DNA from 3 places in the Paraburkholderia dipogonis genome. Region 3 is predicted to be linked to each of the others. Evidence: predicted binding sites of a transcription regulator. Region 3 holds the regulator's gene; each other region holds the start of a gene.
The links. Region 3 encodes LexA, which represses DNA repair genes until DNA is damaged. Its sites were predicted from a motif close to ACTGTATNNNNATACAGT; they were not measured.
Positions count from the first base shown of each region.

Region 1 (10,511 bases), on a different contig from region 3:
CTCCGAAGTCGCTCATCACCATCGGGCCGCCGAAAGTCTTCACGCCCGCGCGTGCCAGCAGCGCAAGCTGGATCGCGGTGAAATCGCTGTGACCGACCAGCGCGATCGGCTGATCGGTCAGCCGCCGTTGCAATCCATCGTAGTCGAGTCCGTGCAGGATGCGCACCGCGCCATAGCCGCCGCGCACGGCCAGCACGATGTCCGGCAACTTACGCGACGGATCGGCGAGCCGGTTCAGATCGGCCGCGCGCTCGCCATCGGTGCCGGCGAAGCGCTGGTAGCGACGCTTCGTCGTTTCCACGCCCTCCACGCGATGCCCCTGCATATGGAAGCGCTGCAACGCGCGATGCAGCACCTCGGGATCATGCGGATACCCGGACGGCGCAATCAGTTGGATGGTGCGATGGACGGTCATTGGCAAGACCTTGTTGGACGTTGTTGTTTTAGAGCGACCCGGCCGGGCCCGGTTCGATGCTGCCCGGCACGCCGGCTGCGTCGGCGCGTGCCGCCGCGCGTGCTTCGCGGCTCGCGCGCCGCCGTTCGGCAAAGAACGATTTGAGCGCGGCGCCACATTCGTTTTCGAGCACGCCGCCGATCACCGTGGTGTGATGATTCAACTGCGGATTCGCGAAGGCGTCGACCACGCTGCCGCACGCGCCAGTTTTCGGATCGCGCGCCCCGAACACGACTCGCGCGATGCGCGCATGCATGATCGCGCCGGCACACATCAGGCACGGCTCGAGCGTCACATAAAGTTCGCAGCCCGGCAAACGGTAGTTCTCGACGGCTTGCGCCGCAGCGCGCAACGCGGCCATTTCCGCATGCGCCGACGGGTCGTGCCCGCCGATCGGATGATTGAAACCGGTTGCAATGACTTCTTCGCCGCGCACGAGGACCGCGCCAACGGGCACTTCGCCGGCGGCGCGCGCTTCTTCGGCGGCGGCTTGCGCGAGCGCCATGAAACGGCGATCGCGCTCCGAGACTTCGGGGACGGTGCAAGATGCGGGCGGTTTGCCAAGGGCGAGATCTGAACCCGCCGAGGCGGCGGCGGCGCTCAAATCGGTCGCCGCCAATTCATCAGCGACGCTGCTCACTGAGCGTTGGGAACCCAGCGCATTCAGCGCGGCGTGAGACTCGCCAGAGTCTGAGTCCGGTACGGTGGAGTGGGCAAGCGGCTCGCTCACTGCGAACCCGCGTCTGCCGTATCAAGGTTGCCCGCGCGCTCGGATAGGCGCTCGGCAATGCGCCGGCAGTATTCGCGCGGCAGAACCAGCGGACCGCCACGCAACGATTCAAGTGCCATATCGAGCGCCAGCATGCGCGCCTGGAGACGGCAACGGGTAGCCCGGTCGCTCACGGCATTCAACTCCGCTTGCAGGTCGCGCAACGCGCGCAACTGCTCGACAGCGGGCGGCACAAAGCCCGCATTCTTCAAAATCCGGTTGGCGACGCGCACTTCCTGGGGGACCAGAGCATCGTCGTCCAGGGACAGCGGCGCGCCCGCGCCCGGTAACTCGTCGAATTCGCCTCGCGCGGCGGCGGCGGCAATACGCTGTTCGACTAATGCATCAAGCAATCTCATCTGCAATCCACTACGTTGCGGCCCAAGCATTCTATCAGGGCGCGCACGATCGTTCCGCTTCTCGAACCGACGAAACCTCCTACGTTTTCAGATTCCGCGTATTTGAGGACAGACAGTCGAGCGCTAGCCTCAGCGATTCGCGGCCGGGTTTTCGCCGCTCTGCGTGTCGACCTCTGTTCTGCGACAAAACCTGACAAAACACTTTCATCGAATGATGCTCCCGCGCCTTCGCTCGTCGCTCACCAACGCCACCAACGCCACCAACGCCACCAACGCCACCAACGCCACCAACGTTATGAAACTCCGAATGATCAATTCAAGCCGCAACCACGCCGTCACCGCTTTCGACGCCCGCATCGATCCGCATCCCGCCGTGGGCCTCGTGCATGCAGGCGAACGCATTCCAAAACGGTGGCTACGCGCGACGCTGGCCGCCATCACCATAACGCTCGCGCTATCCGGTTGTGGCGTGTTCTGCGGTGGCGCGGGCGGAAGCGGTGGCGGCTTTGCAGGCGGTTGCGCGACCGGCATGCGGTTCTAGCTCGCCGTCCTTCGACACGCCGCCCTCACCCAGACAACGCGCGCGATGATTCGGCGCCAGCCAAAGTCCAGCGAGCCAACGCGACATGCCGCGTACGCCCGAGCAAACTGTGCATCAACGCAAACTCACGCACGTTCCAGCAAACCGGCTCGACGGGACGTGCCGCGCCCCACGGCACCCCGTACGCTAGCGTGACATGCGGCGTGTAGTGCGCCGCGGATGAAACCGCGCGGTCCCCAAAGCCGGCGCTTTGCAGCGCACGGCCCAAGGCGTCGTGCAGCACGTGCAGGCCAGCGACGCCCTCGCCTCCACCCAGCACCAGCGGTCCCGGTCGCGGTTTCGACGCAAAGCTGACCGCCGTGTCGAATTCGACGCTAAACGGCTCCATTCCGATCGACGCGGCCGCCTGCATCGCCGCATCGACTCGCTCTTGCGGCAAACCACCCGCGAAATTTCCCAGGTGATGCAAGGTCACATGTAGACGGCCCGCAGCAAGCGGCTTGCTCCGCGAGCGCGTCTCGCCGCAAAGCTTTTGCGCGAGCTTCGAGATGCCGGCCGCTGTGGTCGCATCGGGAAAGACGGCGAAGAACAGGCCGTCTGTTAGCGTTGGCGGCGCCTCAAGACCAGGCAGCCAGAGTTGTTCAGGCATGGCGTTCCTGACCGGATAAAGCCGGCATGTCGATGAATCTCCGTTCATTGTGCGGGCTCACCCGCGTATCTGATCTATGCAGACCGCCCGACTGTGCGAGGTTCCACAATCGCCTTTTATCAAACCGGTCGTTACTCTTGAGATAGCGCCGCATTACAAGCAAAAAATGCAGCGCAATCCCGCACGCGCCCATTTCCGCTGCAGCGCTTGCGCCCCGCTCGTTCGCCGGATGCGCCCCCGAAGCCAACGCCCGCTTACCCATTAAAAAAACCGCTTGCAGTCACGTCTCTCCACGTACGATACTGTACATTCATACAGTATCGGTGGCAACGTGGAACTGCTCAAAAAGCTGGAAGTATTGGCCGACGCCGCGAAGTACGACGCGTCATGCGCAAGCAGCGGCGCGCCCAAACGCGGCTCGCGCGGCATTGCCGGTCTGGGCGCCAGCACCGGCGCGGGTATTTGCCACAGTTTCACGCCGGACGGGCGTTGCGTCTCGCTGTTGAAGATCCTGCTCACCAATTTCTGTTTGTATGACTGCCAGTATTGCGTCAACCGGCGCTCGAGCAACGTGCCGCGCGCGCGCTTCACGCCCGAGGAAGTCGTCGAGCTGACGCTGGATTTCTACCGGCGCAATTACATCGACGGACTGTTTCTGAGTTCCGGAATCATTCGGTCGTCCAACTACACGATGGAACAGCTCGTGCGCGTCGCGCAGTCGCTGCGCGAGGATCATCAGTTTCGCGGCTATGTTCATCTGAAGACGATTCCCGATGCCGATCCGCAGTTGATTGCGCAAGCCGGGCGTCATGCCGACCGTTTGAGCGTGAACATCGAACTGCCTACGGACAGCAGCCTCGCGCGGCTCGCGCCGGAAAAGAACGTCCGCACCATCAAGCTCGCCATGGGCTCGATCCGCCTTGCGCAGGAAGAAGCGCATAGCGACGCCAAGGCGCCGAAATTCACGCCCGCGGGCCAGAGCACGCAGATGATCGTCGGCGCGGATCAGACGAACGACAGCACGATCTTGCAGACCGCCGCTACGCTCTACGGAGCGTACAAGCTCAAGCGCGTCTACTACTCCGCCTTCAGCCCGATTCCCGACAGCCCATCCGCATTGCCCGCTCAAGCGCCGCCGTTGTTACGCGAACACCGGCTGTATCAGGCCGATTTCCTGATGCGCGGCTACGGCTTCAGCGCGGACGAACTGTTCGAACAACCCGGCAACCTGTCGCTCGACATCGACCCGAAGCTTGCGTGGGCGTTGGCGCATCGCGACCAGTTTCCAGTCGACCTGAACCGCGCGCCGCTGCGCATGATCGCGCGCGTGCCGGGCATCGGCATGCGCAATGCGAAACGCCTGGTCGAGTTACGGCGTTCGCGCCGCGTGCGCTACGAGGATCTCGTGCGGCTGCGTTGTCCGCTGGAAAAGATCAAGCCGTTCGTCGTGACGCAAGACTATCGCGCGGCGCTGCATGACACGTCGTCGGCCCGCTTGCGCCGGGTGTTGGCGCCGCCGGTGCAACTGGCGTTGTTGTGAAACGTCGCCATGCGTTCCATTGTTATCGAAGACCATTTCGTCGCCTGGCGCGCCGCATCGCTCGGCGCTCTAGCCGGAGGCCTGGCACCGGAGGCGATTGAATGGCGCGTCAAGCAGGAACGTGAGTCACCGCAAGGGCAGGCGCTGTTCGACTATGGCACGACGTCCGAGGATGCGGAGCCTCGCTCCACCGCCGTGCGTGTTTCGAAGGAGCTGGCGGCGCTCTTGCAAGATGCCGCGCTGTTCCGCGAATCACAGCGCTGGGCGTTTTTGTACAAGGTCTTGTGGCGCTGGCACCATGGCGATCGCGCGGTCGCCTCGCCGGCGGACGAAGATGGTGCACGCCTCTATCGCATGGCCAAAAGCGTGCGGCGCGCCAAGCACGACATGATCGCTTACGTGCGGTTTCGCAAGCAGGCGCAGGCGTCGGCATCGACGGCGCGGACACCCGAATATCTCGCCTGGTACGAGCCCGAGCATGATGTGCTGGCGTGGGCCGCGGAACACTTCTCGCAACGCATGGGACGCGCGACCTGGATGATCACCACGCCGCGCGGCGCGGCTTTCTGGGACGGCGAGCAACTGCATCTGGAGCAGCGCCACGCGTTGCCCGGCGAACATCGTTGCGATAGCGCGGACGAAGCCGAGGCGCTATGGCTCGCCTACTACCGCAGCACGTTCAATCCGGCGCGGCTGAACGAAGCGGCGCTCGAACAGCACATGCCGGTACGCTTCTGGAAAGGCTTGCCGGAGGGTCATCTCATCCCCGCCATGATCAGTGAAGCGAAAAGCGGCGCGCGCCGCGTGGCGCAGGCGAGCGGCGTCGGCGCGCTGGGCGGCAAAACCATTCCGGTCGAAGCGGACATGGCGCAACCGGCCCGCGAGCAACCCTCGTCGCTCGATACCTGCCGGCGCTGCGACCTGTGGCGCCATGCGACGCAAGCGGTCGGGAGTTCAGGGCCGAGCGACGCGCGCATCATGCTGATCGGCGAGCAACCCGGCGACCAGGAGGATCTGAGTGGTCAGCCGTTCGTCGGGCCGGCGGGGCAATTACTGGAGACCGCGATCACGCGCGCCGGCCTGTCGCGCGAGCAGGTTTATCTGACCAACGCGGTGAAGCATTTCAAATGGGAACCGCGCGGCAAGCGCAGGTTGCACAAGACGCCGGGACAGCGTGAGATCGAAGCGTGTTCTTACTGGCTCGAAAGGGAGCTGCACACAGTGCGCCCGGCGGTGATCGTCACGCTTGGCGCTACCGCGCTCACCGCCTTGCTGCACGAGAAGGTCAGCCTGAGAGACCGTCTCGACGCACCGTTCAGGGTGGCAGACGGCTGGGGCATCGCCACCTATCATCCGTCGTTCGCGTTACGGCAGCAAACCGATGCGGACCGCGACAGAGTATTGGCCGAAATCAGCAACGCGCTTATCCGGGCGCGTGAGCTGGCCGAATCCGCCACACCGACCACAAAGAAACAGCAGTGAACGACAGATGACGCCGCAACGCCCTCTTCCGCGCTGTTAGACCGCTGAATCCATTCCTGCTGGAACGTTGCCAGGTCAAGCGGGCGTTGTATCTGGAAACAAATGCGCATGGCTACTTCAGGTCATTCGATCTATCGAACCGTCCGGGTCAACAAATCAACAAATCCCCGTCAACCAAAATCGGCTCACAACGAAGACTCACGCGACGCTACGGCTCCGCAGTATCGTCCTCCTTCACCAGCGCGACGACATTCCCGATTCCCTGCCGCGCCATCTTCGTATAAGGGCAAAACCGTTCGGTGTTGCGAACCAGTTCCTCGGCGACGACCCGTTCGACACCGGGCAGACGGATATGGGTCTCCGCGGTCAGGATGAACAGACCGTCCACCGGGTCGCGGCCAAAATCGACGGTGACTTGCACCGAGGCACCGGGAATCGGAATGCTCGCCCGTGCCGCAAGCAGGCTCAGCGCGCCATGAAAGCAGGCCGCGTAACCGGCCGCGAATAGCTGCTCCGGATTCGTGCCGCCGCCAGGCCCGCCCAGTGCCTGCGGCAATCGCAAGTGGACGACGAGATTGCCGTCGTCGGAACGGGCGATGCCTGACGCGCGACCGTGACCCGTGTCGCCGCCTGTTACGGTGACGGTGGTCGAATACAGCGTTTGGGGATCTCGCCCGTGATACTTGTCGAGCAGTGTCAGCGGCGGTGGACGCAAGCGGGTCATGGCACGCCTCGGCGGCTCGTGGCTTACTTCGCGGCCTGGGTCTGGGCGAACCACGCCTCGAAGTTCAGCGCGCCCAGACGCGGATTTGCTCCCGGCACGAGCGTGTCGTCCTGCAGCTTTGCGCCGAAGTAGCGGGCTTGCGGGTCTTCGACGATCTTGCGCGAATCGTGAGTCGCAAGGAGGAAACGCTGCACCATGCCGGCAAGCCGAACGCGTTCCGGGCCCGCGATCTCCGCGATGCCGTTGCGCGGTTCGCCGGCGGCAAAGTCCGCGACGGCTGCCGCCACATCGTCGGACGCAATCGGCTGGAAGAATGCAGGAGACAGCCGTATGGTCTGGCCGTCGCTACCCGCTTGCACGATGCCGCCGAGAAACTCGAAGAACTGGGTCGAATGAACGATCGTGTACGGCACGCCCGATTCGCGGATCAGCTTTTCCTGCGCGATCTTGCCGCGAAAGTAGCCGCTTTCCGCGAGCCGCCCGGTGCCGACGACGGAGAGCGCGACATGATGCTGCACACCCGCGGCAATCTCCGCCGCCAACAGATTGCGTCCGGCTGTCTCGAAGAATTCGAGCACGGCGGCGTCTTCGAACGACGGCGAATTGGCCAGATCGACCACGACATTCGCGCCCGTCAACGCCTCGTTCAGACCTTCGCCAGTGATTGTGTTCACGCCCGATGCGGGCGACGCGGCAACGACCGCATGACCGCGCGCGCGAAGATTCCTGACGACCTTACTGCCGATGAGTCCCGTGCCACCGATCACGACGATCTTCACAATGTTTCTCCATGAGGCGGCGTGTGGCTCTCGCGCCGCCGCCAGTTGTTCGACTCCGGCTTTGCATCGCGTCGCGAACGATACAAGGCGATACAAGCGATACATGCGGAGCGGATGAATATGCCGGTGCTTCGCCGGACGTGCCGCGATTCACCCGCCGTCCGTACAGAAAACATGGTAGGTACGCACCGCGTCACGCGGTAGAGCCCCAGCGGGACGCACCGTGTTGCATGAAGCGCATCAATCGACGCCAGGCCGTCCAGATGCGGTCACGCGAGCGTCGCTAACGGCGATTGCGTTGTCATCGTGGTCAGACACTGCAGGTCGAGCGCGCGCGTGTGCTCGGTCATGTAATCGACGAACACGCGGACCCGTGCGGGAAGCTGCTTGCGGCTGAGATAGCAGAGGTAGTGGCCGCCATCTTCCGGCGCGTGCTGCGCGAGACAACTGAGCAACTGCCCGCCGGCCAGCAGGTCGCATACCTGATATGCGGGCAACTGCGCGATGCCCAGCCCGTCCAGCACCGCCTGCACGATCAGATCTGGGTCGTTGAACGTGTGCTGTGCAACGGGCTGGCGCCGCTGCGGGAGGCCGTTCACCTTGAACTCCCATTCACTGATGCGGCCGGACGCGGCCAGGAAGTTGATGCAGCGATGATCCGCCAGTTCATCGATATGCCGTGGCAGCCCGTTTCTTCGTGCATAAGCCGGCGACGCGCACACCAGCATCTGCATCGGAATCAACTGGCGCGCCACGATCCCGCTGTCCTCCAGACGCCCGTCGTGAAACGATACGTCGACCCGGTCGGTCGTGAAGTCGGCGGGTCGATCGTTCAGCAGCAGTTCGAGGGCGATCTCGGGATAGCGCGTGTGAAAGCCTCGCAGCAGCGGCGCGACGATCTTGCGGCCGAAGCCCGGTGCCGAGACGATGCGCAGATGGCCGCGCGGCGGCCCGTTGCGCAGCTCCCGCATGTCTTCCAGCGCCTGGGCGATGCGCTCGATGCCAGGCTGACAGTTCTCGTAGAACAACTCGCCCTCGCGCGTCAACGACGTGCTGCGCGTGGTGCGCAGAAACAGGCGCGCGTCGAGCAGAGCCTCCAGTTTCTGCACGTTGCGGCTAACGGAGGACCGCCCGATGCCGAGGCGATCGCCCGCGCGGGCAAAACTGCCTTCGTTGGCAACGGCGAGAAAAGAAACGACGCCGGCGTAGCTGGTCGCGAAACTGCTTGCGAACGGGTCGGCGGCGCCGGCGGTGCGGCGGCGTGATGGGTCGTCTGACATGGAAGCGCGGTTCGTGAAGTCCATAGCGACTAGACGTATCAGCGCTGCCGTTTGTGACACGGTCCGCGATTTTTTAAACGAAGGCGGCGCGCAAAGGCGCTATTTCTCCGGAACCAGAACCGGCGCGCCCTTATCCTTCAGCAGTAGCACGAGGAACCTGGCCGGCTTTGTCTGGCTCGCGTTGCGTCCGACCGTGTGGACATCGTTTGGACCTTCATAGAAGGTCTGTCCGGGTGTCAGCGTGACTTCCTTGCCGCCCTTGACCTGCATCACGATCGATCCTTCCAGCACATAGATAAACCCGTGCGCATGATGCCTATGAACAGGGTCGGCGGCACCCGGCGGGTACTCGACGCTGATCATCAGGGCTTCCTTGCCCGGATAGTCGTCAAGAGGCTGTGTCATCAACGGCGTGACGATGGCGGCGGGCGCCTCGGCGCGGGCCACGCTCAACGACGCGCTCACGACGACGAGCGCGGCCAGAGCCGTATTTCCCAAACGAAGCATGATAGTGTGTCCCAGAGTAACGCGGCCCGCTCGCGCGGGCCTGAACTGGACAAAGATGAAACGCGTCTGCTCAGACGAGGTTCGCCTTGTCTAGGCCGAATGCCTTGTCGGACGAACCCGGCACCGTCTTGAACGCGACGTTCGCGCGGTTCCATCCATTGATCGCCATCACTTCGAACGTCAGGTCCGAGAGTTCCTTTTCGGAGAACTGGGTGCGCACGCGCTCGTAGAGCTCGTCGGGCACGCCGTGCTCGGGAAGCCGGGTCAGCACTTCCGTCCACGCCAGCGCGGCGCGTTCGCGCGGCGCGAAAAGCGTCGACTCGCGCCACGTCGCGAGGTGATGGACGCGCAATTCGCGCTCGCCGTGCAGGCGTGCTTCCTTCACGTGCATGTCCAGACAGAATCCACAGCCGTTGAGCTGCGACGCCCGGATCGACACCAGGTCACGGATCGATTCTTCGATTGCGCTGTCTTTCAGCAGATTGCTGAGTTCGAAAAACTTCTTGAACAGTTCCGGCGATTGCTGCACATAGTTGATACGCTGCGTCATGTTTTCTCCTGGCGACGATGAGTGGCCACCCCGCCTTGCGGGTGCCGTTCGCGGCACTGAGCCGCACAAAGTCATCGTAGGCGGGCGCGGGATGTCATGGTAGGCCTGCGGATGCGCTCACCATGTTGTCCGCGCGGCACCAATCGCGCGCCGAGCCGCCGCCGTGCAGGGGAGAGACCGGCGTTCAGCCGTTGGCGTGTGCCGCCGCGATGCGCGCGAGCTTGTCAGGGTTGCGCTGCACATGAATACGGACGATGCGCTCGCCGTCCGTTTCGAACGACTGTGCCGATTCGAGTTCGCCTTCGATAAACCGCAGCAGCGCCCATTGGCCGTTGAGCACCACGAGCTTGACGCTGAGTTCGTCGCCATAACGCCGGGACGACGCGTAGAACAGTTGCGCGATGCGCTGGCCGCCCAGCATCGGCTCCGGGAAGCTCTGGACTTTGCCGCCGCCGTCGCCGATCAGCTTTGCGTCTTCGGCCAGCAATGCGTTGATCGCGTGAAAGTCGCCGAGCTGCAGCGCCTGCACGAATGTTCGCAGCAAGCGCAGATGCGTCTCGCGCGGTACGTCGGAGCGCGGACGTTCGTCGCGCAGCTGCGCTTTTGCACGGCTTACCAGCTGGCGGCACGCCGCCTCCGTCTTGCCGATGGCTCGTGCGACTTCGTCATAGTCGGCGTCGAATACCTCGCGCAGCAGGAACGCCGCCCGGGCTTCAGGCGTAAGGCGCTCGAGCAGCACCAGAAAAGCAACGGAGACGTCGTCGGCGCGCTCCGTGGCCTCCTCCGGCGTAGCCGGGAAATCGGTCATCTCCGGTTCGGGCAACCAGATGCCCGCGTAGTGTTCGCGTTGAATCTTCGCCGCGCGCAGCCGGTCGAT
Region 1 covers NZ_JBHUFR010000016.1:514,083-524,593, reverse strand. The annotation lists gene ldcA (muramoyltetrapeptide carboxypeptidase) at 1-415, opposite strand, end outside; gene tadA (tRNA adenosine(34) deaminase TadA) at 444-1,094, opposite strand; gene ACFSNN_RS22520 (DnaJ family domain-containing protein) at 1,181-1,582, opposite strand; gene ACFSNN_RS22515 (hypothetical protein) at 1,794-2,123, shown strand; gene ACFSNN_RS22510 (2'-5' RNA ligase family protein) at 2,149-2,772, opposite strand; gene ACFSNN_RS22505 (putative DNA modification/repair radical SAM protein) at 3,104-4,312, shown strand; gene ACFSNN_RS22500 (UdgX family uracil-DNA binding protein) at 4,322-5,794, shown strand; gene ACFSNN_RS22495 (Ohr family peroxiredoxin) at 6,003-6,518, opposite strand; gene ACFSNN_RS22490 (SDR family oxidoreductase) at 6,542-7,297, opposite strand; gene ACFSNN_RS22485 (LysR family transcriptional regulator) at 7,567-8,577, opposite strand; gene ACFSNN_RS22480 (cupin domain-containing protein) at 8,677-9,084, opposite strand; gene ACFSNN_RS22475 (carboxymuconolactone decarboxylase family protein) at 9,155-9,634, opposite strand; gene ACFSNN_RS22470 (RNA polymerase sigma-70 factor) at 9,819-10,511, opposite strand, start outside.
Region 1: the regulator LexA is predicted to act here: its motif matches at 3,074-3,091, upstream of ACFSNN_RS22505 (putative DNA modification/repair radical SAM protein).

Region 2 (10,511 bases), on a different contig from region 3:
ACTGTGTCGATGTGTGCCCGGTGGACTGCTTTCGCGAAGGTCCCAACTTCCTCGCGATCGACCCCGATGAATGCATCGACTGCGCCGTGTGCGTGGCCGAATGCCCGGTGAACGCCATTTATGCCGAAGAAGACGTGCCGGGCGACCAGCAGAACTTCATCGAGCTGAATGCCGATCTCGCGAAGAACTGGCCGAGCATCACCAAGACCAAGGCGCCGCTGCCGGAAGCCGACGAGTTCAAGGACGTGAAGGAAAAGCTCGCGCTGCTCGCACGTTGAGCCTCGCTGCCTGTCGCGTCCGCAACCGAATTCGAATGAAATCGAGATGAACGCAGGGTATTGACAGGCGCTTAACCTCCTCCTACAATTTCGTTTCTCTGCTGTTTGTTGTTCTGTTCCTCGATAGCTCAGTCGGTAGAGCGCCGGACTGTTAATCCGTAGGTCCCTGGTTCGAGCCCAGGTCGAGGAGCCAAGAATTGCAAAAGCCCGTTAACCAAGACGGGCTTTTTTATGTAGATCAAGCTGTAGTTAATCAAGTTGTACTGCTGTTCCTCGATAGCTCAGTCGGTAGAGCGCCGGACTGTTAATCCGTAGGTCCCTGGTTCGAGCCCAGGTCGAGGAGCCAAAAAATTTGAAAGGCCCGCATCCGTGCGGGCCTTTTTCTTTTTGCGCGCCGCACGCTGCCAAACCATGTCGCCCTGCCCTGGTCGACGCCGTGCTCGCGCCGATACGACCGGCGCGTCGGCTGGATCATTGGCCATCTGACCTGCCCGCCGTTATACGATGACGATTTCCTGGCGCACATCCCGCGCCCAATCCACGCGCTCAATTTCCGGCAAGCTCATCCCATGAAACCCACTTTGTTGCGCATCTCGCTTGCGGCGACGGCCGCCCTCCTGCTGCCCTCGGCACACGGCGAAGAAGTCGGCAGCGTCAATACCAATTTCCGCGTCACGGGTTCCGACCGCGTGGTCGTCGAGGCCTATGACGATCCGGTGGTTCAAGGCGTGACTTGCTATGTGTCGCGGGCGCGTACCGGTGGCGTCAAAGGTACGCTCGGCATCGCTGAAGACCCAACTGAAGCGTCGATTGCCTGTCGGCAGGTCGGTGAAATCCACTTCACGGGTCCGGTGAAGAAGCAGGCCGACGTGTTCTCGGTGAGCATGTCGTTCATCTTCAAGTCGCTGCATGTGGTGCGGGTGGTCGACGCAAAGCGTAACTCGCTGGTGTATCTCACCTACAGCGACCGCGTGGTCAGCGGCAGCGCGAAGAACAGCGTGAGCGCCGTACCGATGCCGGCCGGTACAACGATCCCGGTCAAGTAGACCCTGCCCTACGGCAAAACGCAGTCGGCCGGCACATCAGCGCATGACGCGCCATGGTCGCGACGCGCTACACTGACCGGTCCAGCCGGACTTTTATCATGACCGCAGCACACCGTTTCCAGGATTCCGCCCGCTACTGGCGCACGCCGCTTTTGCCCGGCGCGGACCTGCTCACGGCCGAATATCACGATCACGAGTTCACGCCGCATTGGCACGACGCGTACACGATTCCGGTGATCGTGGCGGGCGCCGAGGGGTATCGGTATCTCGGTTCCGACTATGTCGCCGAAGCCGGCAGCGTACCCATCATCAATCCCGGCGAGTTGCACACCGGTTCGAAGGCGGTCGAGGCGGGCTGGCGGTATCGCGTGATGTATGCGCCGGTGGATTTCATCCACGCCCTCGCCAACGAGGTCAGCGGCAAGCCTCAGGCGTTGCCGTGGTTTGCGCCGGGTGTGATCCGCGATCCGGATCTGGCCGTGCGGCTGGCGCACGCGCACCGTCTGCTGGAGGCGGGCGGCGACGCGCTTGCCGCCGAAGCCGCCATGTTCGACGCCTTGTCCACGCTGCTGGTGCGCTATGCGCAGACCCAACCGGCGCGTTCGCGCCTCGCCGCCGACGACGCTCGCGTGACGCTCATGCAGGATCGCCTGACGGGCGACCTCGTCGAACCGGTCACGCTCGCTGAAGTGGCCCAGGTCGCGGGACTCTCGCCGTTCCACGCGGCGCGTCTTTTCACCCAGACGACCGGTCTGCCGCCCCACGCATGGCGCAATCAGGTGCGCTTGCAGCGCGCGCTCGCGCCGCTGCGCGCGGGCGTTTCCGTCACGGAGGTCGCCGCCGCCAGCGGCTTCACGGACCAGAGCCACTTCACGCGACACTTTCGTCGCATGTTCGGCGTACCGCCCGGGCGCTGGCAGGGCGTTTGACGCGACGCGGGTGTGTGCGTTGCGGGCGCACTGTGGGACCTGCGACCTCAAGCACTCCAGCCGCGCGACACGACGCAAATGCGAACTTTGCCTACGGCCTATCCCGCTCGACCGCCTCGGCCATCCCATGTGCTCGCAAATACGCGAGCGGCTGCCTCCGGCGCGGCGCGGCCCCGATCAACCCAGCCGCCGGACACGACGCCAACATCCACATTACCGGCGACCTGCGCATGCCATGTCATTTGCTCATTCCGGCCGCATGTCATGACACGGCCTGGCGCGCGCCGCCTCCGCATCGAACCATTGCCCATCCGCAAGAACGTACAAGCCCCGCCCGGCCACCGCCGCTATGCTTCCCGAACCAAGGAGGCTAGATTGACCCATTCCACCGCAGACGGGCCCACGGGCCCAAGCCATTTCAAAGAACTCACCGCAGGCGCGCGCGACATCATCCCGATGATGGTCGGCGCGGCGCCTTTCGGCGTCATATTCGGCACTCTCGTCGCGTCCGGCCCGTTGCATCTATGGCACGGCCAGTTGATGTCGCTCGTCGTGTTCGCGGGCTCCGCGCAGTTCATCGCGCTCGGCCTGATTGCCGGACACGCGAGTTTTGCCGTCGTCTGGGCGACCACGCTCGTCGTCAATCTGCGCCACGTGCTGTACAGCGCCACGCTCGCCCCGCACGTCGCGCATCTGCCGGCACGCTGGCGCTGGGTGCTCGGCGCGCTGCTCACCGACGAAGTCTTCGCCGTCGCGTGGGAACACTACCGGCATCGGGAGCCCGGCACGATCGGGCCGCATTACTTCTTCGGCGCCGGCTTGGCCATGTACCTGAACTGGCAGCTCTGGACCGCGGCCGGCCTGCTGTTTGGCGCGGCTTTCCCGGGCCTGCAATCGCTCGGCCTCGATTTCGCCATGGTCGCCACATTCATCGCGATCGTCGTGCCGCAACTCGTCGCGCTGCGCTACATCGCGGCGGCCGTCACCTCGGGCATGCTGGCCTTCTTCTGGCAGGCGTGGCCGTACAAGCTCGGTTTGCTCGGCGCGGTGTTCGCGGGCGTGGCGATCGGCGTGCTGCTGACGACGTCGCGGCCCAATTTGCGCGGCAACGGCAAAACCGCGGAGGCATCGCAATGAACTACGTCGTTCTGATTCTCGGCATGGCGGCGATCACGTGGGTGATCCGCGCCGCCGTCTTCGTGCTCGGCGACCGGCTGGTGTTTCCGCCGCTGGTGCGCACCGCGCTCGGCTTCGTGCCAGTCACCGTGCTGACCGCGATCATCGTGCCGATGGCGGTTGCACCGCACGGCGGCGACGCCGAGTTGACCTGGCGCAATCCCCAGCTGGTCGGCGCATTGGCCGCGGTGCTCGTCAGCGCGTTGACACGGCGGCCGCTGCTGACCATCGCCGTCGGGCTGACGGTGTTTTTTGTCTGGCAATGCGTCGTGCTGAAATAGACGCGCACTGCTTTCAAGGCCGCGACAGCGTCGCCCGGCTCGCACCATGTCTGCGCAAGCCGGGCGATGCTTCCCTCTAAAGCGGGCGCCCCTGCCCCGCACTCCCTTAAGTTTCCCCCCGATCCGCCGTTATGCAGTCGAGGTCCGCTCGTCGGGATACGTCCCGCTGGTGATGCGGCATCAGGCAGGAATCAAGCGCGCCGGCGTCGAACGCCGCGTCTGCCAAGGCCCGCGCGGCCGGGCGGTGTGGCGAGGCCGCGCGGCAGGACCAAACGGGATAACACATGGGTCAAATCACCCTCACGCTCAAAGACGAGACCATCGCGACGCTGCGCAAGGATTTCGACGCTTTTCTGCGGGTATCGCTGAAGCTCGATCCGCAGTTCGCGACGCCGTCGTTTGAGGATTTTTTGCGCGCCAAGCTGCTCGACAATATGGTGCCGCTGACCGAACACGCGGTTCAGCGGATGTTGCAGGGCGGCCAATACGCGTGGGCCAAACGCACTTTGGACAAGGAGTTTCCGGATGTCGTCGCGATTCTGATGCGGCAGGCGGGCGAGTTCGGCTTCGGCTTCGCCGCCCGCTCGGAATGGACGCCGGAGGAACTCGCCAAGCAGTGCCGCGACTGGGCGGCGGCGATCGTCAAGGAAGCGGAAGGCGACGCCGCGTTGATCGACCCGCTTGCCGCGCAGATCAAGAGCGCGGCGCAGGATATTCAGGCGCTCGAGGAAGTCATGCAGACGCCCGCGTGGCGGCTGGTGGAATCGCTGCGTCAGCGCGTCTACGAGGCCAAGGTGGCGTGCGAAACGAGCGTGGGCAGCACGGCTCGCGAGAAGCTGGGCGAACTGCGCGGGCTGCTGCGGCTGGGTATTTCACACGGCTCGTTCCAGAAGCAGGAAGCGCAGCAGATCATGGAGTTCCTGCGCCTGCTCAAGCCGGAAATTTTCGTGGAAGAGCCATACGACGTGTTTTCGCGGATGGCGGCCTGGCTGCGCAATTTCTTCGTGCCGCCGCGTCCGGCGCCGCAGCAACAGCAGCAGCGGCAGTCGCAGCCGCGCTGAGGCGGAAGAGCTTCGGAATCCGTCACTGAGTCCGGTGGCCGACAGCGGCAACCGTTCCCGCTCGAGAGACATTGCGCAGAACAACGGACTGGGCCGGCGATCTAGCCACGTCGTTTCGGTGGGCGTGAATCGCGTCTCGGCTGTCACGCACAGGAGCGCGCCGCCACTCTCAATCCCACATCTTCCTGAGTTTCGCGCCGATCTCGATCTTCGCCTGCGCCGCCGCGGCCAGACCGGCCGCCGTCGGCGCGCTCGGCACCGGGACGCGCGGCCATGCATAGGCATCGAACAACGGCATCAGATGCGCGGGAATGAAGCGCGTGCGCGATGCCCACACGTGACGATCGCCCATATGCGTCTGGTTGTGCACGTAAAAGCGCTGCGGCACGACGATATGCAGGTCCTCCTTGGCGCGCGTCATCGCCACATAGAGCAGACGGCGCTCCTCGTCGATCTCCTCTTCGCTGCCGGTGCCGAGATCGGACGGAATGCAGCCGTCCACGCCGTTCAGCACGAACACGTTGCGCCACTCCTGGCCCTTCGCCGAATGGATGGTGGACAGGATCAGGTAGTCCTCGTCGATCAGCGCCACGCCGGATTCGTCGCTGGTGGCGTCGGGCGGGTCGAGCGTCAACTCGGTCAGAAACCGTTCACGCGATGCATACGTGCCCGCGATACTCTCCATCTGCAACACGTCCGCGTGACGGATGGTCGAGTCTTCGTGATTGCGTTCGAGATGCGGCTCATACCAGCGGCGCACCATTTCGAACTCGGCGGGCCATGGCGTCTCGCGCCCGTAGACGCTCGACATCAGCTTGACGAACGGATGCCAGTCTTCCTGCGCCCGAGCCGGCGCGGTGAAGGCGGCCAGCGCGCCGCCGGCGGTGTCGGCGGGGTTGCCGCTGCCCGCGCGCGCGACGACCTCGTCGAGCACCCTGGCCGCGGTGGCCGGCCCCGCGCCCGGCAGCAACTGCACGACACGAAAGCCGGCCACGCGATCACGCGGATTTTCCGCCCAGCGCAACACGGCAAGCACGTCTTTCACGTGCACCGAGTCGAGAAACTTCAGGCCGCCGAACTTCACGAACGGAATGTTGCGCCGGGTCAGTTCGATCTCCAGCGCCGCGCTGTGGTGCGCGGCGCGGAACAACACCGCCTGCGACTTCAGCGTCATGCCCTGCTCGCGCGCTTCCAGCACCTGCTCGACGATGTAGCGAGCCTGATCCGCCTCGTCGGCGACCGTCACGAGGCGCGGGCGCTGCGCCGACGCCTTGTCGGTCCACAGATTCTTCGTGTAGCGCTCGCTGGCCAGCTCGATCACCGCGTTCGACGCCGCCAGGATCGGCGCGCTCGAGCGGTAATTGCGCTCGAGCGTGACCTGTTTGGCCGGCGGATCGAAATGCGCGGGGAAATCGAGAATATTGCGCACGGTCGCGCCGCGAAACGAATAGATGGACTGGGCGTCGTCGCCGACCACGGTGAGGCCACGGCCGTCCGGCTTCAATGCGAGCAGGATCGACGCCTGCAGACGGTTGGTGTCCTGGTACTCGTCGACCAGCACGTGATCGAACCGTCCGGACAGATCGGCGGCGATGCCCGGCTCGGCGGCCATGTGCGACCAGTAAAGCAGCAGATCGTCGTAGTCGAGCACGCTCTGCTTCTGCTTCGCTTCGACGTAAGACGCGAACAGCATGCGCAGATCGGCCTCCCATTCACGGCACCACGGGAATGCTTTGTCCAGCACCTGGCCGAGCGACGCGCCGGTGTTCACGACGCGCGAGTAAATGGCAAAGCACGTGCCTTTGGCCGGGAAACGCCGCTCTTTCGCCGACAGGCCGAGCTCGTGCCGCACGAGGTTCATGAGATCGGCGGAATCCTCGCGGTCGTTGATTGTGAAGGCCGGCGCAAGACCGATCAGATCCGCGTATTCGCGCAACAGCCGCGCGCCGACGCTATGAAACGTGCCGGACCACGTCAGCCCCTGCGCGAGCGCGGCTCGCGAACCGAGCGCCGCGCCGGCGATGCGCGTGACGCGACGGGTCATTTCGAGCGCCGCGCGGCGCGAAAAGGTCAGCAGCAGGATGCGGCGCGGATCGGCGCCCTTCACCACCAGATTGGCGACCCGGTGCGCGAGCGTATTGGTCTTGCCGGAGCCGGCGCCTGCAATCACCAGCAACGCGCCGGGCGGCGCGGTGGGCGTGTCGGCGCCGTAGTCGACGGCTTCGCGCTGGGCGTCGTTGAGCTTCGCCAGCCAGGCGGCGGGGTCGGGCGCGGAGGGCGTCGGGGACGGTGCGGATTCGGCGACGGAGAGCACGATCGATTTGGGCGTTGGATGGATTCAGAGTGGCGACGCATACTGTATATCCATACAACCGGCGCCGACAAGCGCCCCTTTTTTAGCAGGATGCGCTGTCCACGTTTTCCCGCCTGTCGTGCGAGCGAACAGGAGCACAAAAAAATGGCCCGTCGCACGAATGCACACGAGCCATTTTTCGCAGGCACAACGTCGGGACGCTCACGCGCCCCGCGTCAGCCGCTGCCGCGAAGCCTGCTATTGCTTCTTCGCGTCCTTGACATTTGCGTCGGCGCTGGCCTTGTCGGCGTCGGCCTGGGCATCGGTCTTTTTCTTGTCGGCCTTGGCCTGCGCGACCGCAGCCTTCTTGTCCGCCTTCGACTGTTCCTTGGCTGCCTTCTTGTCGGCATGCGTAACCGGCGCCATAGCCGGGTCGCTAGCCTGCGCGAATGCAGCCGACGACAGGCAACCCGCGATCAACGCGGCAACAAGCGTGGTCTTCGTGGAATGGGCGATGCTCATGCGATACCTCCCTTGAATCGAAATGCCCGGACCCGAAAGTCCGGTAAAGCGAGGGCCGCGGCGGCTAACCGAACCGCCACCCCGCCTGCTCAAAACCCGGCCTTAATGCTTGACGTCGGTGCCGTCCGACTGGTCGCCCGTCTGGCCTTGCATGTTCATCTTCATTTCGTTGTTGGCGGTCTGCTTATCCGCCTTCTGATTGATCTTGGCGTCGCGCACCTGCTCCTTGTACTGGACCTTGGCGGCCTTCTGCTGATCCTTCAACTCCGCCTTGGATGCCTTCTTCGACGCGCGATATTCGGCGTTAGCCTTCGCGTTAGCGTCGCGCTTCTGCACCAGCGGGTCGGTCGAGCCCGATGCCGTCAGACGCGTCGGCGCCGGCGTCACCGGCTGCACGCCCTGCGCCGCGGGCGCCGCGTCATTGCCTTGCATCTGAACCTGCGGCTGGCCTTCCGTACCCGCTGCCGGTTGCGCGGTCTGTGCGAACGCGGCGGTCGAAGCAAGGGCCGTCAGGGCGGTACCGATCAGAAGCGTACGAATCTGGGTCATGGCTAATCCTCTCCAAGTTGTTGTGACGCGGGCGACCTGTCTGGCGCTGCGCATTCGAGCCCGCATGAGCGCGCTCTGCGTGCCTCGCCGGTCTGCTCGCTGCCAGATAAAAATCCAGCAGGCTTTCCCTACTGACCTGCACTTTACGAGTGAAGATTGGGTTTTACGACCATCGTTACGGAACGTTTCACTTTCTGACAAACGCATAACATCTGCTTGCAGATACTCACACGACGGCGGCGCACACCGCGAACTTCATCCAGGGCAAGCTTCTGGCTTATGATGCGAACCCTTTGCCTGGAGGCGCAAACGCCATGCCCAACCTCGATTTCACGCTCACCGGCGACTACGTCGAACTGCACAATCTCCTGAAGATAACGGGGCTGGCGGACAGCGGCGGCTCGGCAAAAATGATGGTCGCGGACGGCGCAGTCACCGTCGACGGCCGGGTCGAGACGCGTAAAACCTGCAAGATCCGCGCGGGTCAGGTCGTGCTGTTAGGCGATACGCGGATTGCGGTCCACGAGGCCTGACTCAACTGGCTGATTCACGGGACTAACGCACGGACTGAAGCACGATCCGCAGTCCGAAAACTCGGAGGAACGGGCGCACCAAAATTGTGCCGATTCCATCGACATCGCCGCGCCTAAGCAATAAGCTGTCAGTTTCAACAAACCAACAATCGGCTGACACACCCGGCCGGCGGCTGCCTCGAGCGTTCGCCGAGGCTCATCGAGCCGCCGCCCTCGCCTCCGCTCGCGCGCACGTCGCGCCCGCCGTCGCGCTGTCGCCACTTCCGCCGCCAGGCGCTCCATGACTCAATCCGGCATCACCCGTGTGGCCTCCCGGCCGCCAACCCTGACCCGCCACGCGGCGGACACCGCGCGCCTCGCCGCGCCGCTCGCCATCGCGCAGCTCTCGCAAATGGCGATGGGCGTCACCGACACGATCCTGCTCGGCTCGCTCGGCCCCGACGCGCTCGCCGCCGGCGGCCTGGGCGCGAATCTGTTTTTCGTGGTGGTCACGCTGCTGCAAGGCGTGCTGACCTCCGTCAGCGTGAGCGTGTCGCACGCGCGCGGCGCGCAGGACGAAGGCCGCGTGCCGCACATCTACTGGACGGGTCTCGTGCTGTCCGTGCTGCTGTCGGTGCCCGCGTTCTTCCTGCTCTCGTTCGCCACGCCGATCCTGCTCGCGTTCGGCGAACCCGCGCTGCTCGCGCACAACGTCGGCGAATATTCGGCGGTGCTGCGCTGGGGCTCGCTCGGCAGCCTGATCGGGGTCGGCCTGATGCGATCGTTTCTGCCGGCGATCGGCGCAGCCAAACGGCTTTTGTGGGTGTCGCTAGTGAGCGTCGGCGTGAACGGTTTTCTCAATTACGGCCTGATCCACGGCGTCTACGGTCTGCCGCGGCTCGGTTTTCTCGGCTCGGCGGCCGCGACTTCGATCACCGTCTGGCTCAGCGCGCTCGTGTTGATGGCGCTGCTGCATTTGCGCCCGCGTTATCGCCATTTCGTCGTCGCCACGCGGCCGAACGTGCCGCTGATGGGCGAACTGTTCGGCATCGGCTGGCCGGTCGCAATCACCTACGGCGTCGAGTCCACGCTCTTTCTCGCCACCGGCCTGATGGTCGGCCTGCTCGGCGAGTCGCAACTGGCCGCGCATCAGATCGCGCTGAACGTCGCCTCGGTGGCTTTCATGGTGCCGCTGGCGATCGGCCAGGCGGCCAATGTGCGCGTCGGCTTCTGGTCCGGCGCCGGCCAGCCGCTCGCCGCGCGCCACGCGGGTTTCGTCGCGCTCGCGCTCGGCGTCGCTTTCATGACGCTGTCGGGCCTCGTGCTGATCGCCGCGCCGCACTGGATCGTCGGCCTCTATCTGCATCTCGACGATCCGGCCAACGCGGCCACGGTCAAGCTCGCGAGCTCGCTGCTCGGCGTGGCGGCAATCTTCCAGATCGTCGACGGCATGCAGACGGTCGGCTCCGGCTGTCTGCGCGGCCTGAAAGACACGCGCGTACCGATGATCGCCGCCGCCTTCGGCTACTGGGCGATCGGTTTTCCGACCGGCTACACGCTAGCGTTTCACTTTGGCCTCGGCGCGCGCGGCTTGTGGTGGGGACTCGCCGCGGGCCTCGCCAGCGTCGCGCTGCTGATGACGCTGCGCTTTCACAAACTGAGCCTGCGGCGCGTGCCGGCCGCGCCTGGCGTGTCCCCGGTCAAACCGGTTTGACGCAGCGCGCCCACACTCGCCACGCCGCCGCCCCAACCCCGGTAGAACGCTACGCGTCTGGTTGCACGTGCAACCATCGACCCACGAGCAATTCACCACGAACGGTAAAATACCGTGCTCCGGCGTAGACTCGCGCACCCGCCCCCTACG
Region 2 covers NZ_JBHUFR010000018.1:181,963-192,473, forward strand. The annotation lists gene fdxA (ferredoxin FdxA) at 1-278, shown strand, start outside; tRNA gene ACFSNN_RS24440 (tRNA-Asn) at 396-471, shown strand; tRNA gene ACFSNN_RS24445 (tRNA-Asn) at 549-624, shown strand; gene ACFSNN_RS24450 (CreA family protein) at 848-1,324, shown strand; gene ACFSNN_RS24455 (AraC family transcriptional regulator) at 1,423-2,253, shown strand; gene ACFSNN_RS24460 (AzlC family ABC transporter permease) at 2,629-3,390, shown strand; gene ACFSNN_RS24465 (AzlD domain-containing protein) at 3,387-3,710, shown strand; gene ACFSNN_RS24470 (DUF4088 family protein) at 3,995-4,771, shown strand; gene ACFSNN_RS24475 (ATP-dependent helicase) at 4,941-7,085, opposite strand; gene ACFSNN_RS24480 (hypothetical protein) at 7,323-7,586, opposite strand; gene ACFSNN_RS24485 (hypothetical protein) at 7,689-8,135, opposite strand; gene ACFSNN_RS24490 (RNA-binding S4 domain-containing protein) at 8,450-8,668, shown strand; gene ACFSNN_RS24495 (MATE family efflux transporter) at 8,949-10,361, shown strand.
Region 2: the regulator LexA is predicted to act here: its motif matches at 7,127-7,144, upstream of ACFSNN_RS24475 (ATP-dependent helicase).

Region 3 (10,511 bases):
GGCCAATGCCAGCATCAGCAGCACGCGCGCCTTGTACGGATTGAGCGAACCCGCGCTGACGAAACCGAGTGCGTCGTCAGCGGCCGCGCCATTGCGCATCACGTGCCCAGAACCCACGCGCGACGCGCGCACCACCGCGACGCCTTGCGACGCGGCATCGGCGAGCGCCTGCTGCACCGAGGCGTGAATCGAGCCGTTGCCCGTGCCCGCCACGACGATGCCGCGCACTCCGGCGGCAACCAACGCATCCACGGCAAGGCGCGACACGCCCGCGTAACTCAGCACGATCTCCACATGCGGCCACTGCGCGCCGATCACGAATTCGGTTGCGAGCGTATGCGGACGCACCACACCGCGCTGGAATTCGACGCGGCCATCCTGCACCCAGCCGAGCGCGCCGATTTCGGGCGAATGAAACGCATCGACCGCATAGGTGCTCGTCTTGACCACGTCGCGCGCGCTGTGGATCCTGTTGTTGAAGGCCACCAGCACGCCCTGCCCGCGCGCGCTCGCCTGTGCCGCGACCGTCACGGCGTTCAGCAGATTCAACGGGCCATCGGCGGAGAGCGCCGAGGCCGGGCGCATGGCCGCCGTCAGCACGACCGGCTTGTCCGACTTGATGGTCAAATGCAGCAGGTAGGCAGTTTCTTCGAGCGTATCGGTGCCGTGCGTGATTACCACGCCGTCGATCTCATCGTCGGCGAGCAGCGTGTTGATGCGTTGCGCGAGCGTGGTCCACAGCGGCATCGCCATGTCCTTGCTGTCGACGCTGGCAATCTGCTCACGCTCCATGCGCGCCACCGTGGACAAGGCCGGCACCACGGCCAGCAGTTGCTCGACGCCGATCACACCGGCCTGATAACCCGAGGTGTTGGTAGCGCTCGCCGCCGCGCCGGCAATCGTGCCGCCGGTTGCGAGGACGACGATGCGCGGCAGCAGTGGCGTGGCGCCTTCGCCAGAAGGTATAGCGGAAGAAGAAGTCGAGGTATTCATGGCGGCGATTGTAAGCGATGCGCCGCGCGCCGCCATGCGTGAAAAAACGGATGTCCGTTCGTTTCGGGTTGGATGAGGCCGGCGCTTTGGCGCGACAAGTTAGCGTGATCTCCGCACCAAGGCCGGCCGCGGCCCGCATGAAGTTCGCACGAACCGGCCGCCGCGATGGATGCGTGCGGCAGCGTTCGCGCGTGGCGCCGGACCGCGACGATCCGGCGCATCAGTCAAACCGCTTCGCGCAGCTGCGCGGCGATATCCGCTTCGTTCAATTGCGGCGCGAACATCTCGATCAACCGGTACGCGTACGCGCGCAGGAACGCGCCCTTGCGCAAACCGACCCGCGTCGTGCTCGCCTCGAACAGATGCTGCGTGTCGAGCGCGACCAGTTCCGTGTCGCGCTTCGGATCGTAGGCCATCGCCGCGACCACACCGATGCCCATGCCGAGTTCCACGTAGGTCTTGATCACGTCGGCATCGATCGCGGTCAGCACGACGTCGGGCAACGCACCCGCTTTCGCGAAGGCCTGGTCGATATGCGAGCGGCCCGTGAAATCCTGGTCGTAAGTGACGATCGGGAATTCGGCGATCTCGTCGAGCGTCAGATTCGGCCGGCCGACCAGCGGATGATCCTTCGGCACGACCACCACGTGATGCCACGAATAGCACGGGAACGTGACGATATCCGGGAAACGGTCGAGCGCTTCGGTGGAGATGCCGATGTCCGCTTCGCCGTTGATGATCATCTGCGCGATCTGTTGCGGACTGCCCTGGCGCAGCGCCAGATGCACTTTCGGGAACACCTCGGTGAATTGACGGATCACCTTCGGCAGCGCATAGCGCGCCTGCGTGTGGGTGGTCGCCACGACGAGGTGGCCGCTATCCTGATCGGCGAACTGGCGAGCGACGCGGCGCAGATTTTCGGCGTCGAGCAGCATCCGTTCGATCAGTTGATGCACGGCCTTGCCGGGCTCGGTGAGGCCCGTGAGACGCTTGCCGCGCCGAATGAAAATGTCGACGCCGAGTTCGTCTTCCAGATCCTTAATCTGTTTCGATACGCCCGATTGCGACGTGTACAGCACGTTCGCCACCTCGGTCAGATTCATGTTCTGACGCACGGCTTCGCGCACAAAGCGCAATTGCTGAAAATTCATCGTGATGTCTCCGGTTTTGCCAGAGTTAGGTTATTTGAGTTGTATTGAAACGCCGGGTCGTGTCGCTGTCGGTGCGCGTCCGACTGCGCTCACTGCGCGGGAAAAACACGCAATGCACGCGGCACCGCCGTCACGCCGTCGCCGATGGAAAGCTGCAGATCGCGCCACGCTTCACGGTCGAGTTCGGCTTCGAGCAGGTTGCCCTCGCGGCCCGCGAGTTCGACCCGCACCGAGCCGCCCAGCGTCACGACACGCTGCACGTCGACGACAATCCCCTCGCGATGGCCCGACGCCTGCGGATACAACTGCAGATCGTGCGGACGCACATAGGCGAACGCCGGGCCGCTGAAATCGGCCTTGATGGAAACCGGCAGCGCCGCGCCGTCCACGACGAAACCGCTCGCGTCGACGTTGCCGTGCAGACGGTTCGCCGCGCCGAGAAACTCGTAGACGAACGAGGTCTGCGGATGGTCGTACACGTCCTGCGGACTGCCCACCTGCTCCACGTGCCCGCGATTGAGCACGACGATGCGGTCGGCCACTTCGAGCGCTTCTTCCTGATCGTGCGTGACGAAAATCGTCGAGATATGCAGATCGTCGTGCAGGCGCCGCAGCCAGCTGCGCAGTTCCTTGCGCACCTTCGCATCGAGCGCGCCGAACGGTTCGTCGAGCAGCAGCACTTTCGGTTCGACGGCCAACGCGCGCGCGAGCGCGATACGTTGCCGCTGGCCGCCCGACAGTTCCGACGGATAGCGTTGCGCGAGCCAGTCGAGTTGCACGAGCTTGAGCAGTTCATGCACCTTTTCGCGGATCACCGCTTCAGAAGGACGCTCCTTGCGCGGCTTCACGCGCAAGCCGAACGCCACGTTCTCGAACACCGTCATATGGCGGAACAGCGCGTAATGCTGGAACACGAAGCCCACTTCCCGCTCGCGCGCGCCGACCGTCGCTACGTCCTGGCCTTGCAGCACGACCTGGCCGCCGTCCGCGTATTCGAGTCCCGCGATCACGCGCAGCAAGGTCGTTTTGCCGCAACCCGACGGCCCGAGCAGCGCAACCAGTTCACCCGGCGGAAAGTCGAGCGAGACGTTATCGAGCGCGACGAAATCGCCGAAGCGCTTCTGCAGGTTACGAACGGTGATACCCATTACAGCTCTCCTTGCTTGAGCGGGTGTTGCTGCGATGCATGCGTAGCCGCGGTTGCGTGCGACGTGGTCGCCGGCGGCGTGACGGGACCGGCGTACGCGGGCACGTCGCGCGCGGCCGATAGTTCCGCCGACATATGACGCTCGGCGAGCAGCTTCAGGCCGAGCGTCACGAGTGCGAGCAGCGCCAGCACCGACGCCACGGCGAACGCCGCCGAGAAGTTGTATTCGTTGTAGAGAATTTCGACGTGCAGCGGCATCGTGTCGGTCTGGCCGCGAATATGTCCCGACACCACCGACACCGCGCCGAACTCGCCCATCGCCCGCGCATTACAAAGAATCACGCCGTACAGCAAGCCCCATTTCACGTTGGGCAGCGTGACGCGGCGGAAAATCTGCCAACCCGACGCGCCGAGCACGTGCGCGGCTTCTTCTTCGTCGTTGCCTTGTGCCTGCATCAACGGAATCAGTTCACGCGCGACGAACGGGAACGTGACGAAGATCGTCGCCATCACGATGCCCGGCACCGCGAAAATGATCTGCACGTTGTGATCCTGCAGCCACGGGCCGAACCAGCCCTGCGCGCCGAACATCAACACATAGATCAAGCCCGAGATCACCGGCGACACCGAGAACGGCAGATCGATCAGCGTGGTCAGCAGCGCCTTGCCGCGAAACTCGAATTTGGCGATACACCACGAAGCCGCAAGGCCGAACACGAGGTTCAGCGGCACCGCGATCGCGGCGGTGATCACGGTGAGCTTGATCGCCGAGAGCGCGTCCGGATCGGCGAGCGATTCCAGGTAGAAAGCAAGCCCCTTGTTCAACGCCTGATAGAACACGGCGGCAAGCGGCACGACCAGAAACAGCGCGAGAAACAGCAGCGCGACGCCGGTCAGAATCCAGCGCACGACAAGCGGCTCGGTGACCGGATCGGGCCGGCGCGCAATGTTCAGCGGCGCGCGCGGCGCCACGGCTACGGCTGCTGCCGAGCCGGCATTCTTCACGGAATCGCGGCTCATTGCGCACCTCCGCCGGCGCCGATCGCCGCGACACTCGCGGCGGCAGGCACCGGGCCCGCGCCGCCACGGCTCGTGCGTCGTTGCAAAAACCACTGCAGGGTATTGATGAAGAGCAGCATCAGGAACGACACGACCAGCATCACGACCGCGATGGCCGTCGCGCCCGCGTAGTCGTATTGCTCGAGCTTGGTGATGATGAGGAGCGACGTGATTTCCGACTTCATCGGCACATTGCCGGCGATGAAGATCACCGAGCCGTATTCGCCGAGCGCGCGGGCGAACGCCAGCGCGAAGCCCGTCAGCAGAGCCGGAAACACCGCCGGCAACACCACACGGCGAAACGTCAGCCAGCGCGAGGCGCCGAGGCACGCCGCCGCTTCTTCCTGCTCACGTTCGAACTCTTCGAGCACCGGCTGCACCGTGCGCACGACGAACGGCAAACCGATGAACGTCAGCGCGACCAGCACACCCGCCGGCGTAAACGCGATCTTCAGGCCGAGCGGTTCGAGGAACTGTCCGATCCAGCCGTTGCCCGCATACACGGCCGCGAGCGAAATGCCGGCGACCGAGGTGGGCAGCGCGAACGGCAGATCGACCACGGCATCGACGATGCGCTTGAACGGAAACGTGTAGCGCACCAGCACCCAGGCGACCAGAAAGCCGAACACCGCGTTGATCAGCGCGCCGCCGAGCGCGGAAAAAAATGTCAGCCGATATGACGCGAGCACGCGCGGCGAGCTGACCGCGCGCACGAACTGGCTCCAGTCGAGCGTAGCGGTTTTGAGAAAGGTCGCCGCAAGCGGGATCAGCACCACGAGGCTCAGATAAGCCACCGTGATGCCGAGTGTCAGGCCAAAACCGGGCAACGCGCTCGGTTTTCGGAAGGTCAACGTCGTCATGCTCGTTACTCGTTCAGGTTGATGCTCGTGTTGCCGGCCGCCGGGCCCTGGCGGCCAAAAGCGCGCCGCATGGGGCGCGCTCGGGAGACGCATCGCCGCGTCGTTTCGCCTATGCTTTTGCCAATTCCTGCAGCGGACGTGTTACTGCGGTTGATAGATCGAATCGAACACGCCGCCGTCGGCAAAGTGCGTCTTCTGCGCGTTGGTCCAGCCGCCGAACGAATCGTCCACCGTGTAGAGCTTCAGCTTCGGAAACTTGGCGGTCAGCTCGGCCGGCACCTTGTTCGAACGCGGACGGTAGAAGTTCTTCGCCGCGATCTCCTGGCCTTGCTCGCTATACAGAAAGTTCAGATACGCTTCGGCGAGCTTGCGCGTGCCATGCTTGTCGACCACCTTGTCCACCACCGCGACCGGCGGCTCCGCCAGAATGCTCACCGACGGCACCACGATCTCGAACTTCTCCGCTCCGAATTCCTTCAGCGACAGGAAGGCTTCGTTTTCCCACGCGATCAGCACGTCGCCGATACCGCGTTGCACGAAGCTGGTGGTCGCGCCGCGCGCGCCGGAATCCAGCACGCCGGCATTCTTGTACAGCTTGCCGACGAATTCCTTGGCCTTCTGATCATTGCCGCCCGGTTGATGCTCGGCATATGCCCAGGCCGCGAGGTAGTTCCAGCGCGCGCCGCCCGAGGTCTTCGGATTCGGCGTCACGATCGACACACCCGGCTTGGTCAAATCGTCCCAGTCCTTGATGTGCTTCGGGTTGCCCTTGCGCACCAGAAACACGATCGTCGACGTGTACGGCGAGGCGTTGTCCGGCAGGCGCTTCTGCCAGCCCTTGTCGAGCAGACCCTTGTTAGCGAGTGCGTCGATGTCGTAGGCGAGCGCCAGCGTCACCACGTCGGCTTGCAGGCCGTCGAGCACCGAGCGCGCCTGCGCGCCGGAGCCGCCGTGCGACTGCTTGAAGGTGATCGTCTCGCCCGTCTTCGCTTTCCACTCCTTGCCGAACGCCTGGTTGACGTCCTGATACAACTCGCGCGTCGGGTCGTAGGACACGTTCAGCAGCGTCGTGTCGGCGGCGTGCGCCTGCGCCATCACGCCGAGCGTGCCCGCCGTGCCCAACGCGAGCGCCGCGATGAGTTGTTTCGTCCTGCCTGCCAGCCCCGTGCGTTGGTGATTCATATCGACTTTCTCCGCGTTGTGTCCGCTGAAACAGCGTGTGGTGTTCTTTTACGTCGCGGTCACGTGCACATGAGCGCCAACTGGAGGCCAGTCTATCGAAGGGCTTTCATCATTAAAAATAATGTTTCTTCATTTTTTAATACGCAAAAGTGGTAATGACAGCTGGATAAGGCGTTGCGGCGCGAAAACGGATGTTCGAGCGTCGCGCGACGGCGCTGGAGCGCCACCCTTCGCCACGAACTTAAAGTAAAGCTTGAATTGCGCCGAATACTGTATAAAAATACAGTCACCTGTTCATACATACAGTGGCGCCATGACCAAACTCACCGCACGACAGCAGCAGGTTTTCGATCTGATCCGCAGGGCTATCGAACGCACCGGCTTTCCGCCCACCCGCGCGGAGATCGCCGCCGAACTGGGTTTCAGCTCGGCCAACTCGGCAGAAGAACATCTGCGCGCGCTCGCTCGCAAGGGCGTGATCGAACTCGCGGCCGGCGCATCGCGCGGCATTCGCCTGCTAGCCGGTCCGGAAGATTCGCCGCACCAGTTCACCCTGCCGCACGCCAGCATCATGCAATTGTCGCTGCCGCTGATCGGGCGCGTCGCCGCTGGCAGCCCGATCCTCGCGCAGGAACATATCTCGCAGCACTACGCCTGCGACCCGGCGCTGTTCTCGAGCAAGCCGGATTACCTGCTGAAGGTGCGCGGGCTGTCCATGCGCGACGCGGGCATCTTCGACGGCGACCTGCTCGCGGTGCAAAAGCGCAGCGAAGCGAAAGACGGCCAGATCATCATTGCCCGGCTCGGCGACGACGTCACGGTCAAGCGCCTGAAGCGCCGGCCGAACGGGCTCGAACTGATCGCCGAGAACCCCGACTACGAAAACATCTTCGTTGAAACCGGCAGTGCGGAATTCGCGCTGGAGGGCATCGCCGTGGGGCTGATCCGCCCCGGCGAGTTCTAACCCGCCTGCCCGTTCGACAGAATAAAAAGCCGCGTCAATGTCGCATTAATGTTGCATTAGCGTCGCATCAATGTCGCATCGTCTGGAGAGTCTCATGGAACGTCTTGCCCGCCTGCTGCCCTTTCGTCAGTTCGGTCGTCTGCGTCATCTTCGCAAGCTGGTGCCTTGCTCATTGATCGAGGCGGCCACGCTCAGCACGCCGTCGCTGTTCGACTCGCCCGAGGCTGCGTCGAGTTTGCCGTCTTCCTTGCCGGCGTTTGCCCGCGTGTCGTTGAATTCGGGTTTGAACACGGCCGAGCCGGCGCGTCGCGCACCGGTGCGGGTCTATCACGGGCCGTCGCGTCTCATCATGGTCGGCACAATGGACGCGGTTTGCCGCATGATCGACCGCTGCATCGCCGATGAAGCCAACGTGCACGGCGCGGTGTTCGAGTCTTGAGGTGCTGGCGGGTCTATAACGGGACGGCGAGAGATTGCATTGCGTGGGATCGTTTTCGCGTGGCCGCGGTCCACGTTAGATCACACCTGATGGAGAGTCCCACTCGATGGCAGTTCCGAAACGTACCCAACGCGGCAGCAGAGGCAGCGCCACAAAGCCGCTGATCGTCACGCTAGTCGTGATCGTTGTGATCGCCGCACTGGGGTTTGCTTATGCGTCACCGTACATCGCGCTGAACAATCTCAAACGCGCGGCCGACGCGCGCGACGCGCAAACGGTCAATCAGTACGTCGACTTCCCTGCGTTGCGTGAGAGCCTGAAGGAACAGGTCGCCGGCCTGCTAACACGCCGGCTTGGCGCCCATAGCAACGGCAATCCATTGGCCGCCATTGGCGCAATGATCGGCGTCGCATTGATCGGTCCGCTTGTGGATGCGTACGCCACACCTGACGGCGTGGCGGCCTTGCTGAACGGCATGCCGCCGCGCGGCGATCCGGGTGAGCGGCCGCCCGCGCCGCCGGCCGCGAACAATTCGCCGGATGCCGCCGCGACAGCAGCCGCACCGGTTCCGCCGCCTGCCGGCAGCGCGGCGAATGGAAACGCCGACGCCACGCCTCCGCAACCGCCGCAAACCACGGCGGGCTATCGCGGCCTCAACGAGTTCGTCGTCACGTACCAACATGGCGCCGGCGATGCGCGTTACTCGGCGATCTTTCAGCGCGAAGGTGTATTCACGTGGAAGCTGGCAGCGGTCAACCTGAACGAGTGATCGCGGCCGGTCGGCTTTGTTTGGCGCGGATCCTTTGGTCGCGCCAATTGTTCAGCGAGTCGTGCAGCGACTTCGTTATGACGTCGAGGCTACGAGGCAGGTGCGGCCGGGGGGTACCCGGCCGCCAGTCGACCACCCGCCCTCGGCGACCGACATGCGCCTCAAGCCGCCGCTTGCTGCTGCTCCTGCGCCGAAGAACACGCCACCAGAATGCTGCACGAGACACGGTCGAGCAGCGGCGTATTGCCCGCACCCATCCACCATCGTGACAAACCCGTGCGGCAGCGGTGGCCGACCACCACCAGGTCGACGTGCAGTTCATTGGCGAGGTTGGCGATCTCATCGATCGGATGGCCGAATGCGAAATGCCCCTGTGCGGTTACGCCTCGTTCCGTGAGCCAGTCCACGCCTTCCTGCAGAATATCGCGCGCGGTCTTTTCGAAACTGCCGCAGGCCACATCGGTCAGCAGGCCCGCGCTTTGCGCAATGCTCGAACGCATATCGACCACCGACAGCAAATGCGTTTCCGCTTTCAGATCCAACGCCAGGTCGGCGCCGCAACGTAGTGCTTTGCGGCCTTCGCGCGAGCCGTCGTAGCACAGCAGGATTTTCTGGTAGCTCGCCATGATTTTTCTCCCTTCGCGCGGGACGCGCGATTCTCAATTAATCATGGTGCGCCGCAATTCAGGTTGCAAGGGATGGAAAACGCTAACTGTGCGCTGAGCGCCCTTGACCGCCCTCTAATCGCACCTTAAACAGGTGCGCGAGCCGTCCGGACAGTCTCCGCAGGCCGATGCCGCAGTGCAAGAAACCCGCTTCGGATTGTCGGTGCAAACCAACAGTGCCGCGCCGATGTCCTAGAATAGGCCGCCTCCCCGGCCCACTCACGTCATTCACGCCTTTCCCTGGAGACTTGTTCGATCCATGCCCGAAGCCGCCATCGAATTTCATCAGGTCAAAAAAAGCTACGGCGAAAAAACGGTCGTCGATGGACTGTCGTTTCATGTCAACGCCGGCGAGTGCTTTGGCCTGCTCGGCCCGAACGGCGCGGGCAAGACCACCACGCTGCGCATGCTGCTCGGCATCGCGGCGCCCGATGCGGGCACGATCCGTCTGTGCGGCGAGCCGATCCCCGGCCGCGCGCGCGTGGCACGGGCGCGCGTCGGCGTGGTGCCGCAGTTCGACAATCTCGATCCCGACTTCACGGTGCGTGAGAACCTGCTGGTGTTCGGCCGCTACTTCGGTCTGAGCGCCGCGCAATGCCGCGCCATGGTGCCGTCGCTGCTCGAATTCGCGCGTCTGGAAAGCAAGGCGGATGCGCGCGTGAGCGAGCTGTCCGGCGGCATGAAGCGGCGCCTCACGCTGGCGCGTGCGCTCGTCAACGATCCCGATGTGCTGATCATGGACGAACCGACCACCGGCCTCGATCCGCAGGCGCGGCATCTGATCTGGGAGCGGCTGCGCTCGCTGCTCGCGCGCGGCAAGACCATTTTGCTGACCACCCACTTCATGGAAGAAGCCGAACGCCTCTGCCACCGGCTGTGCGTGATCGAAGAAGGGCGCAAGATCGCCGAAGGCGCACCGAGCGCGTTGATCGCGTCCGAGATCGGTTGCGATGTGATCGAGATCTTCGGACCCGACCCGGCGGCGTTGCGCGATGAACTGGCGCCGCTCGTCGAGCGCACCGAGATCAGCGGCGAGACGCTGTTCTGCTATGTCAACGACGCGCAGCCGGTGCACGCGCGGCTCAAGCAGCGCGCGGATCTGCGCTATCTGCATCGACCGGCGAATCTGGAGGATGTGTTCCTGCGGCTCACGGGCCGCGAGATGCAGGATTAAAGGGCATCGGTCGAGACCGGCATCGCACGCAACGCGCTGCAGCGACAACGACGCCCTGACAGAAACCATGCAGGATGACGCAAGGACACGCACGAGACACGCAATGGA
Region 3 covers NZ_JBHUFR010000008.1:408,506-419,016, forward strand. The annotation lists gene ACFSNN_RS11825 (asparaginase) at 1-993, opposite strand, end outside; gene ACFSNN_RS11830 (CysB family HTH-type transcriptional regulator) at 1,218-2,144, opposite strand; gene ACFSNN_RS11835 (sulfate/molybdate ABC transporter ATP-binding protein) at 2,234-3,292, opposite strand; gene cysW (sulfate ABC transporter permease subunit CysW) at 3,292-4,311, opposite strand; gene cysT (sulfate ABC transporter permease subunit CysT) at 4,308-5,210, opposite strand; gene ACFSNN_RS11850 (sulfate ABC transporter substrate-binding protein) at 5,352-6,392, opposite strand; gene lexA (transcriptional repressor LexA) at 6,706-7,356, shown strand; gene ACFSNN_RS11860 (hypothetical protein) at 7,451-7,795, shown strand; gene ACFSNN_RS11865 (DUF2939 domain-containing protein) at 7,902-8,564, shown strand; gene ACFSNN_RS11870 (universal stress protein) at 8,726-9,190, opposite strand; gene nodI (nodulation factor ABC transporter ATP-binding protein NodI) at 9,489-10,403, shown strand; gene ACFSNN_RS11880 (ABC transporter permease) at 10,507-10,511, shown strand, end outside.